One region of the Streptomyces sp. HUAS TT7 genome, then DNA from elsewhere that is predicted to be linked to it. Evidence: predicted binding sites of a transcription regulator. Region 1 holds the regulator's gene; the other holds the start of a gene.
What was found. The regulator HrcA, encoded in region 1, represses chaperone genes, less so after heat shock. The targets are predictions, from matches to a motif close to TTNGCACTCNGNNNNNCNGAGTGCNAA.
Positions count from the first base shown of each region.

Region 1 (4,207 bases):
CACACGTCGATGTACGGGTGACCGACGACCAGCACATCGGGATGCGTCACGGACGCCGCGATGCGGGACTCCTTCGAGCCCGGGACCAGGTGGTCCACCAGAACCCCCAGCCGCGCATCCGGCCCGGGCGCGAACTCGGCCACGATCGCCGGAAGGTCGTCGATGCCCTCCAGGTACTCGACGACCACGCCCTCGATCCGGAGGTCGTCCCCCCACACCCGCTCCACGAGCTCGGCGTCGTGGCGCCCCTCGACATAGATCCGCCCCGCCCGCGCGACCCGGGCCCGCGCCCCCGGCACGGCCAGCGATCCGGAGGCCGTACGGGCGGGCCCTGCGGGGGCGGACGCGGAGGGGCGTACGAGCGTGACGACCTTGCCCTCCAGGAGGAAGCCGCGGGGTGCGAGCGGGAAGACGCGGTGCTTGCCGAAGCGGTCCTCCAGGGTGACCGTCGGCCCCTCGGCGGTCTTCTCGCAGCGGATCACGGCTCCGCAGAATCCCGTGGAGACCTCCTCGACGACGAGGTCGACCTCGGCAGGCACCTCGGGAACGGGCGCCTGCTTCTTCTTCCAGGGCGGCGTGAGATCAGGGCTGTAGCTACGCATGGGCCCCATTATTCGGGGCTGCGGCCGGGGGGCCGGGGGTCGGCCCCCCGGGAGATGCAGCCAGGGCGGCGTGAGATCGGGGCTGTAGCCGCGCATCGGCCCCATTGTCCGGGGGTGGCCGGGACGGACCGGCGCCGGGGTTACAACACGCCGAACCGCGCCGCGAGTTGGTCCCGCTGACCCCGTACGAAGGCCGCGTCCACCACCGCCCCGTGCCCCGGCACGTACACCGCGTCCTCGCCGCCCAGCGAGAGCAGCCGGTCCAGGGCGGTCGGCCAGCGCGAGGTCACCGCGTCGGAGCCCGCCTGGGGCTCGCCCGACTCCTCGACCAGGTCGCCGCAGAAGACGATCTCCGGCGAGCCGCCGGTCGCCGGGACCAGGACCGCGAGGTCGTGGCCGCTGTGACCGGGGCCGACATTGGCGAGCAGCACCTGACGGCCGCCCAGGTCCAGCGTCCACTCGCCGCACACCGCGTGGTGCGGAAGCACCAGCAGGTCGGCCGCCTCGGCCGCGTCCTCGGTGGACACGCCCTGGCGGGCCGCGTCGTCACGCAGCGCCTCGCGCACCAGCGCCCGCTCGATGCCGACCGCCCCGTACACCTCGGCCCCGGAGAACGCGGCCGTGCCCAGGACGTGGTCGAAGTGGGGGTGGCTGAGCGCGATATGGGTCACACGGCGGCCGAAGAGGGCCTCGGCCTGCGCCCGGAGTTCGGCGCCCTCGCGCAGCGTCGCACCGGTGTCGTACAAGAGGAGCGAGGTCTCCCCGGCGATCAGTGCGGCCGTGGCGTCCCAGACGGGCAGGCGCCTGCGCCCGACTCCGTCGCCGAGGCGCTCCCAGCCGAACTCTTCCCAACTGACGTCCATGACGCGACGCTATCCGCAATCGACCGGCGACGCCGCACGGTAGCGTGGTCGGCCGCCCTTGCTAGGGGCGTACCGGTCGGCCGTACACTGGCCGGGGGATTGCTGGCACTCGAACACAGTGAGTGCCAAACGGACGGCAACTGGAGGTGTGCGCGATGCTCAGTGAACGCAGGCTCGAGGTGCTGCGCGCCATCGTCCAGGACTATGTCGGCACCGAGGAACCGGTGGGGTCCAAGGCCCTCACCGAGCGGCACGCCCTCGGCGTGTCCCCGGCGACCGTGCGCAACGACATGGCCGTACTGGAGGAGGAGGGCTTCATCGCCCAGCCCCACACCAGCGCCGGCCGGATCCCGACCGACAAGGGCTACCGGCTCTTCGTCGACCGGCTGGCGGGCGTCAAGCCCCTGTCGTCGCCGGAGCGCCGCGCGATCCAGAACTTCCTGGACAGCGCGGTGGACCTGGACGACGTCGTGGCCCGTACGGTGCGGCTGCTCGCGCAGCTGACCCGGCAGGTGGCGGTCGTCCAGTACCCGTCGCTGACCCGGTCCACGGTGCGGCATGTGGAGCTTCTCTCACTCGCCGCGGCCCGGCTGATGCTGGTGCTGATCACCGACACCGGCCGCGTCGAGCAGCGCATGGTCGACTGCCCGGCGCCGTTCGGCGAGGCCGCGCTCGCGGACCTGCGGGCCCGGCTCAACGCACGGGTGGTGGGACGCCGCTTCGCGGACGTGCCGCAGCTGGTGCAGGACCTGCCGGAGTCCTTTGAACCGGAGGACCGAGGAACCGTTTCGACGGTCCTCGCCACCCTCCTCGAAACCCTGGTCGAAGAGACCGAGGAGCGGTTGATGATCGGCGGCACCGCCAATCTCACCCGCTTCGGACACGACTTCCCGCTGACCATCAGGCCGGTGCTGGAGGCGCTGGAGGAGCAGGTCGTGCTCCTCAAGCTGCTCGGCGAGGCCAAGGAATCGGGCATGACCGTACGCATCGGGCACGAGAACAACGCCCACGAAGGACTGAACTCCACGTCCGTCGTATCGGTCGGCTACGGTTCCGGCGGCGAGGCGGTCGCCAAACTCGGCGTGGTCGGACCGACCCGCATGGATTACCCCGGAACGATGGGAGCGGTACGCGCAGTGGCACGTTACGTCGGACAGATCCTGGCGGAGTCGTAAGTGGCCACGGACTACTACGCCGTACTCGGCGTGCGCCGCGACGCATCACAGGACGAGATCAAGAAGGCGTTCCGGCGCCTCGCACGTGAACTCCACCCGGATGTGAATCCGGACCCGAAGACGCAGGAGCGCTTCAAGGAGATCAACGCCGCGTACGAGGTGTTGTCGGACCCGCAGAAGAAGCAGGTGTACGACCTCGGCGGGGACCCGCTGTCGTCGTCGGGCGGCGGCGGTGCCGGCGGCTTCGGCGCGGGTGGCTTCGGCAATTTCTCGGACATCATGGACGCCTTCTTCGGCACGGCATCGCAGCGCGGCCCGCGCTCGCGGACCCGCCGCGGCCAGGACGCCATGATCCGCCTGGAGATCGACCTCAACGAGGCGGCCTTCGGCACCACCAAGGAGATCCAGGTCGACACCGCGGTGGTGTGTACGACCTGTTCGGGCGAGGGAGCCGCCCCCGGCACCTCCGCGCAGACCTGTGACATGTGCCGCGGCCGCGGCGAGGTGTCCCAGGTCACCCGGTCCTTCCTGGGCCAGGTCATGACCTCGCGGCCCTGCCCCCAGTGCCAGGGCTTCGGCACCGTGGTCCCGACCCCGTGCCCCGAGTGCGCGGGCGACGGGCGCATCCGTTCGCGGCGCACCCTCACGGTGAAGATCCCGGCCGGTGTCGACAACGGCACCCGGATCCAGCTCGCGGGGGAGGGCGAGGTCGGCCCCGGCGGCGGCCCCGCCGGCGACCTGTACGTGGAGATCCACGAGCTTCCGCACGACGTGTTCCAGCGCCGCGGCGACGATCTGCACTGCACGGTCACCATCCCCATGACGGCGGCGGCGCTCGGCACGAAGGTGCCGCTGCAGACGCTGGACGGCATGGAGGAGGTGGACATCCGCCCGGGCACCCAGTCCGGCCAGTCCATCCCGCTGCACGGCCGCGGCATCACGCACCTGCGGGGCGGCGGGCGCGGTGACCTCATCGTGCACGTCGAGGTCATGACCCCGGGCAAGCTGGACCCCGCGCAGGAGGACCTCCTGCGTCAGCTGGCCAAGCTCCGCGGCGAGGAACGCCCCACGGGCCAGTTCCAGCCGGGGCAGCAGGGGCTGTTCTCCCGCCTGAAGGACGCGTTCAACGGGCGTTGAGCCGTGGGAGGGGGCTACGGGGTGCATCCCCGTGGCCCCCTTTCCTTTTTTGGGGCTGCGCCCCAAACCCCCGAGACCTTCGGTCTGCAGACCGTGCTCCGGTTGTGCCCACCCCGAGCAAGGGGGGCTGGGGTTACTCACCCCGGGAGGGACAGGCGATTCGGTGCGAGAGCAACGCCGTGGCACGATGCGGGCATGGCTTTGACCGATCTCTGCCGGTATCCGATCGTGCAGGCGCCCATGGCGGGCGGCGCCTCCGGTCCGGCGCTGGCCGCGGCCGTCTCCGAGGCCGGAGGGCTCGGATTCCTGGCCGCCGGGTACAAGACCGCCGACGGCATGTACCAGGAGATCAAGCAGATGCGCGGGCTGACGAACCAGCCCTTCGGAGTCAACCTGTTCATGCCGCAGGACCCGCACACCGATCCCGCCG
Region 1 covers NZ_CP196175.1:5,825,007-5,829,213, forward strand. Annotated here, with positions in the region: gene ACSHXC_RS26190 (DUF3097 domain-containing protein) at 1-602, opposite strand, end outside; gene ACSHXC_RS26195 (MBL fold metallo-hydrolase) at 743-1,465, opposite strand; gene hrcA (heat-inducible transcriptional repressor HrcA) at 1,621-2,640, shown strand; gene dnaJ (molecular chaperone DnaJ) at 2,641-3,777, shown strand; gene ACSHXC_RS26210 (nitronate monooxygenase) at 3,973-4,207, shown strand, end outside.

Region 2 (4,207 bases), 1.9 Mb from region 1:
GAAGCCAGTACCGCGATGCCCATGCCCTCGATGGAGTCCGACAGCAGCCCGGACAGGCTCTCCAACTCGGCGATCACCGTCTCGTACGAGGTGAACAGGCCCGAGGCCTCGGCGAACGCGCCGCCCCCGCCCCCGAACTGGTCGCGGGCCAGCCGCTCTTGGCCCACCTCGCCCGGTCCGGCCGGAGAGCCCTTGAGGTTTCGGATCAGCTCATCCACGCGCTGCTGGAACTTCGTGAACGACGTCAGCTCGGTGACCACGTCCCCCGCGGCCGTCTGCGCCACATCGAGCACGTTGAACGGCCAAGACGGCGACTGCGACGCCGCCCCACCCCCGCTTGGTGGCAAAACACCCTCCCCCGTACAGCACTGTTCTCAACTGTTCTCACATGCAACGTAACTCTAACTATCCGTAATCGCGGTTCCCAGTAGTCCCCTGGCAGAGTGCGGCGGAAACAGGCCAATGTGAGGTGAGGGTCGGCAGAAGTGCTCGCTCGCGCGGCCCGGTTCGGGAAACGCCCGAGGGCGGCACCCCCGTGATGGGGGTGCCGCCCTCGGCGTACAGCCAGGAGCTACTGAGCCGGGGCTCAGAAGTCCATGTCACCGCCCGGCATGCCGCCCGGAGCGGCCGCGGCGGCCTTCTCCGGCTTGTCGGCGATGACGGCCTCGGTGGTCAGGAACAGCGCGGCGATGGAGGCGGCGTTCTGCAGGGCAGAGCGCGTCACCTTCGCCGGGTCGATGATGCCTTCGGCGATCATGTCGACGTACTCGCCCGTGGCGGCGTTCAGACCGTGGCCGACGGCCAGGTTGCGCACCTTCTCCACGACGACGCCACCCTCAAGACCACCGTTGACGGCGATCTGCTTCAGCGGGGCCTCAAGGGCGAGCTTCACGGCGTTGGCGCCGGTCGCCTCGTCACCCTCGAGCTCCAGCTTCTCGAACACCGCGGAGGCCTGGAGCAGGGCCACGCCACCACCGGCGACGATGCCCTCCTCGACGGCCGCCTTCGCGTTGCGAACGGCGTCCTCGATGCGGTGCTTGCGCTCCTTGAGCTCGACCTCGGTGGCCGCGCCCGCCTTGATGACGGCCACGCCGCCGGCGAGCTTGGCGAGGCGCTCCTGGAGCTTCTCGCGGTCGTAGTCCGAGTCGCTGTTCTCGATCTCGGCGCGGATCTGGTTGACGCGGCCCTGGACCTGGTCGCTGTCACCGGCACCGTCGACGATCGTCGTCTCGTCCTTGGTGATGACGACCTTGCGGGCGCGGCCGAGCAGGTCGAGACCGGCGTTCTCCAGCTTGAGGCCGACCTCCTCGGAGATGACCGTGCCGCCCGTGAGGATGGCGATGTCACCGAGCATGGCCTTGCGGCGGTCACCGAAGCCCGGGGCCTTGACGGCGACGGACTTGAAGGTGCCACGGATCTTGTTGACGACCAGGGTCGACAGGGCCTCGCCCTCGACGTCCTCGGCGATGATCAGCAGCGGCTTGCCCGACTGCATGACCTTCTCCAGGAGCGGGAGCAGGTCCTTCACGGAGGAGATCTTGGAGTTGACGATCAGGATGTACGGGTCATCCAGGGCCGCCTCCATGCGCTCCATGTCGGTCGCGAAGTACGCCGAGATGTAGCCCTTGTCGAAGCGCATGCCCTCGGTGAGCTCAAGCTCGAGACCGAAGGTCTGCGACTCCTCGACGGTGATGACGCCTTCCTTGCCGACCTTGTCCATGGCCTCGGCGATGAGCTCGCCGATCTGGGTGTCGGCGGCGGAGATGGAGGCCGTGGAAGCGATCTGCTCCTTGGTCTCGACATCCTTCGCCTGCTCCAGGAGGGCGGCCGAGACGGCCTCGACGGCCTTCTCGATGCCGCGCTTCAGGGCCATCGGGTTGGCGCCGGCGGCCACGTTGCGCAGACCCTCGCGCACCAGGGCCTGGGCCAGGACGGTCGCGGTGGTCGTACCGTCACCGGCGACGTCGTCCGTCTTCTTGGCGACTTCCTTGACCAGCTCGGCGCCGATCTTCTCGTACGGGTCCTCGAGCTCGATCTCCTTGGCGATGGAAACACCATCGTTGGTGATCGTGGGGGCGCCCCACTTCTTCTCGAGGACGACGTTGCGGCCCTTGGGGCCGAGGGTGACCTTGACGGCGTCGGCGAGCTGGTTCATCCCGCGCTCGAGACCGCGCCGTGCCTCCTCGTCGAACGCGATGATCTTGGCCATGTGAAGTGGTCCTCCCGGACAGGGGTGGCGTTCTTCGTGGATCGCGCCGGCGCCCGCGACGGACGGCCTGCAGCCCTTGTGGTTCCTTGCCCCACGCGGGTTGCGGGCCTCACTGACCCGATCCAAGTTCTGTCACTCTCACTGGGAGAGTGCTAAGCCCAATGATTAGCACTCGGCACCTGCGAGTGCAAGCGAGTCTCTTGAACCGGACCCCTCCACTTACCGGTGTCGTCCGGTCCCCCGGCACCGGTAGGGGTTCCGCCCCCACACCCCGGCTCCTCGCGGAGGGCCGTCCGTTTCGTCCGCGGGCCGATGGGGGTCCCCCCTGCTCGAACGAAGTTGAGAGCTTGGGGGAGGCTGGTCGCGCAGTTCCCCGCGCCCCTAAGCCGCCTTCGACGTGCGGGTCGTGCGTGGTTGCTCGCGCCGTTCCTCGCGCCCCTGAACCCGCCTTCGCCCGCAGGTCGTACGTGACTGGTCGCGCAGTTCCCCGCGCCCCTATCAGGGTTTCCGTGCGGGCATACCCAGCCTGTCATGGGGGTCCCCCCTGGCCCTTAAGGCCTTGGGGGAGATTGAGGACGAGCGCCCTTCAGGCGCGAACGGGGGTCCGGGGGCAGAGCCCCAGCAGGGACCCACCGAGCCGCACCACGGAGGACGCAGGGACGCGTGAAGGGGGCCACCCTTTTGGGCAGCCCCCTTCATGCGTGAGTGCGTCGGTGGCCGATCGCGCCGAGATCAGACGGCGAGCTTGACCATGTCCGCCTGCGGACCCTTCTGGCCCTGCGAGATCTCGAACTCGACTCGCTGACCTTCTTCAAGGGTGCGGTAACCGTCCATCTGGATCGCGCTGTAGTGGACGAAAACATCCGCACCACCGTCGACCGCGATGAAGCCGTACCCCTTCTCCGCGTTGAACCACTTGACGGTGCCCTGAGCCATGCCTAACTCCCCTATTACTGGCCCTTGCACGGGACCACACTTCGCGGACCCGGGTCAGACCTCCACCCTCCGACAGGAGAGGGTGTGCGCCGGAACGCGTCGACCGCGGCTGAATGTATCTGCCCAACTGCCCTCTGCAACAGGTCAATCGGACGAGAATTCCGGGCACGCGCCGAGAGCGGAATGCCGTGAATTCAACATTCCGGGGCAAGTCGGGCCGGGCAAAGCGCACTTAAGGCACAAAGGACACACACACTTTGACCTCATGTTGTCGCGTTCTCATATGCACTTGGCACTCGAAGCGAAGGCGCTTCCCCAACTGTACCCCGCTCAACCATGCTGAATTGCCCCCTCCGCTTCTCGTGCGGAGAGGGCAACTCTGGGTTCAACTGTGGGTACGGATTTAGTTACGTGCGCCGGCGGTCAGCCGCCCGCGACCGCCGGGATGATCGAGACGCCGGCGCCCTCCGGGGTGGCCGTCTGCAGGCCCTGCTCGAAGCGCACGTCGTCGTCGTTGACGTACACGTTGACGAAGCGGCGCAGTTTGCCCTGGTCGTCCAGGACGCGCGCGGCGATGCCGGTGTGGTTCTTCTCCAGGTCGGCGATGACCTCGGCGAGGGTGGCGCCCTCGGCGGCGACCTCGGCCCGGCCGCCGGTGTAGGTGCGGAGAATCGTGGGGATGCGGACGTTCACGCTCATGGTTCGGTGCTCCTCTTCGTTCAGCAGTGGCTCAGCGGGCTGGGCCCCGTCCGGCAGCGGCTCAGTGGGCGAGGCCGGCTTCTCGGAAGGCGTCCAGGCTCGGGCGGATGGTCGCGGTCGCCTGGGACGTGGCGGCCACCGCGTCCAGGGTCTTGAGCCCGTCACCGGTGTTGAGCACGACCGTGGTGAGCGACGGGTCGATCAGACCGGCCTCGATGAGCTTCTTGGTGACGCCCACCGTCACGCCACCCGCGGTCTCCGCGAAGATGCCCTCGGTCCGGGCGAGGAGCTTGATCGCGTCGACGATCTGCCCGTCGTTCACGTCCTCCACCGCACCGCCCGTACGGCGCGCGATGTCCAGGA
Region 2 covers NZ_CP196175.1:3,956,738-3,960,944, forward strand. Annotated here, with positions in the region: gene ACSHXC_RS17810 (hypothetical protein) at 1-284, opposite strand, end outside; gene groL (chaperonin GroEL) at 587-2,209, opposite strand; gene ACSHXC_RS17820 (cold-shock protein) at 2,942-3,145, opposite strand; gene ACSHXC_RS17825 (MoaD/ThiS family protein) at 3,569-3,844, opposite strand; gene thrC (threonine synthase) at 3,906-4,207, opposite strand, start outside.
Region 2: the regulator HrcA is predicted to act here: its motif matches at 2,339-2,365, upstream of groL (chaperonin GroEL).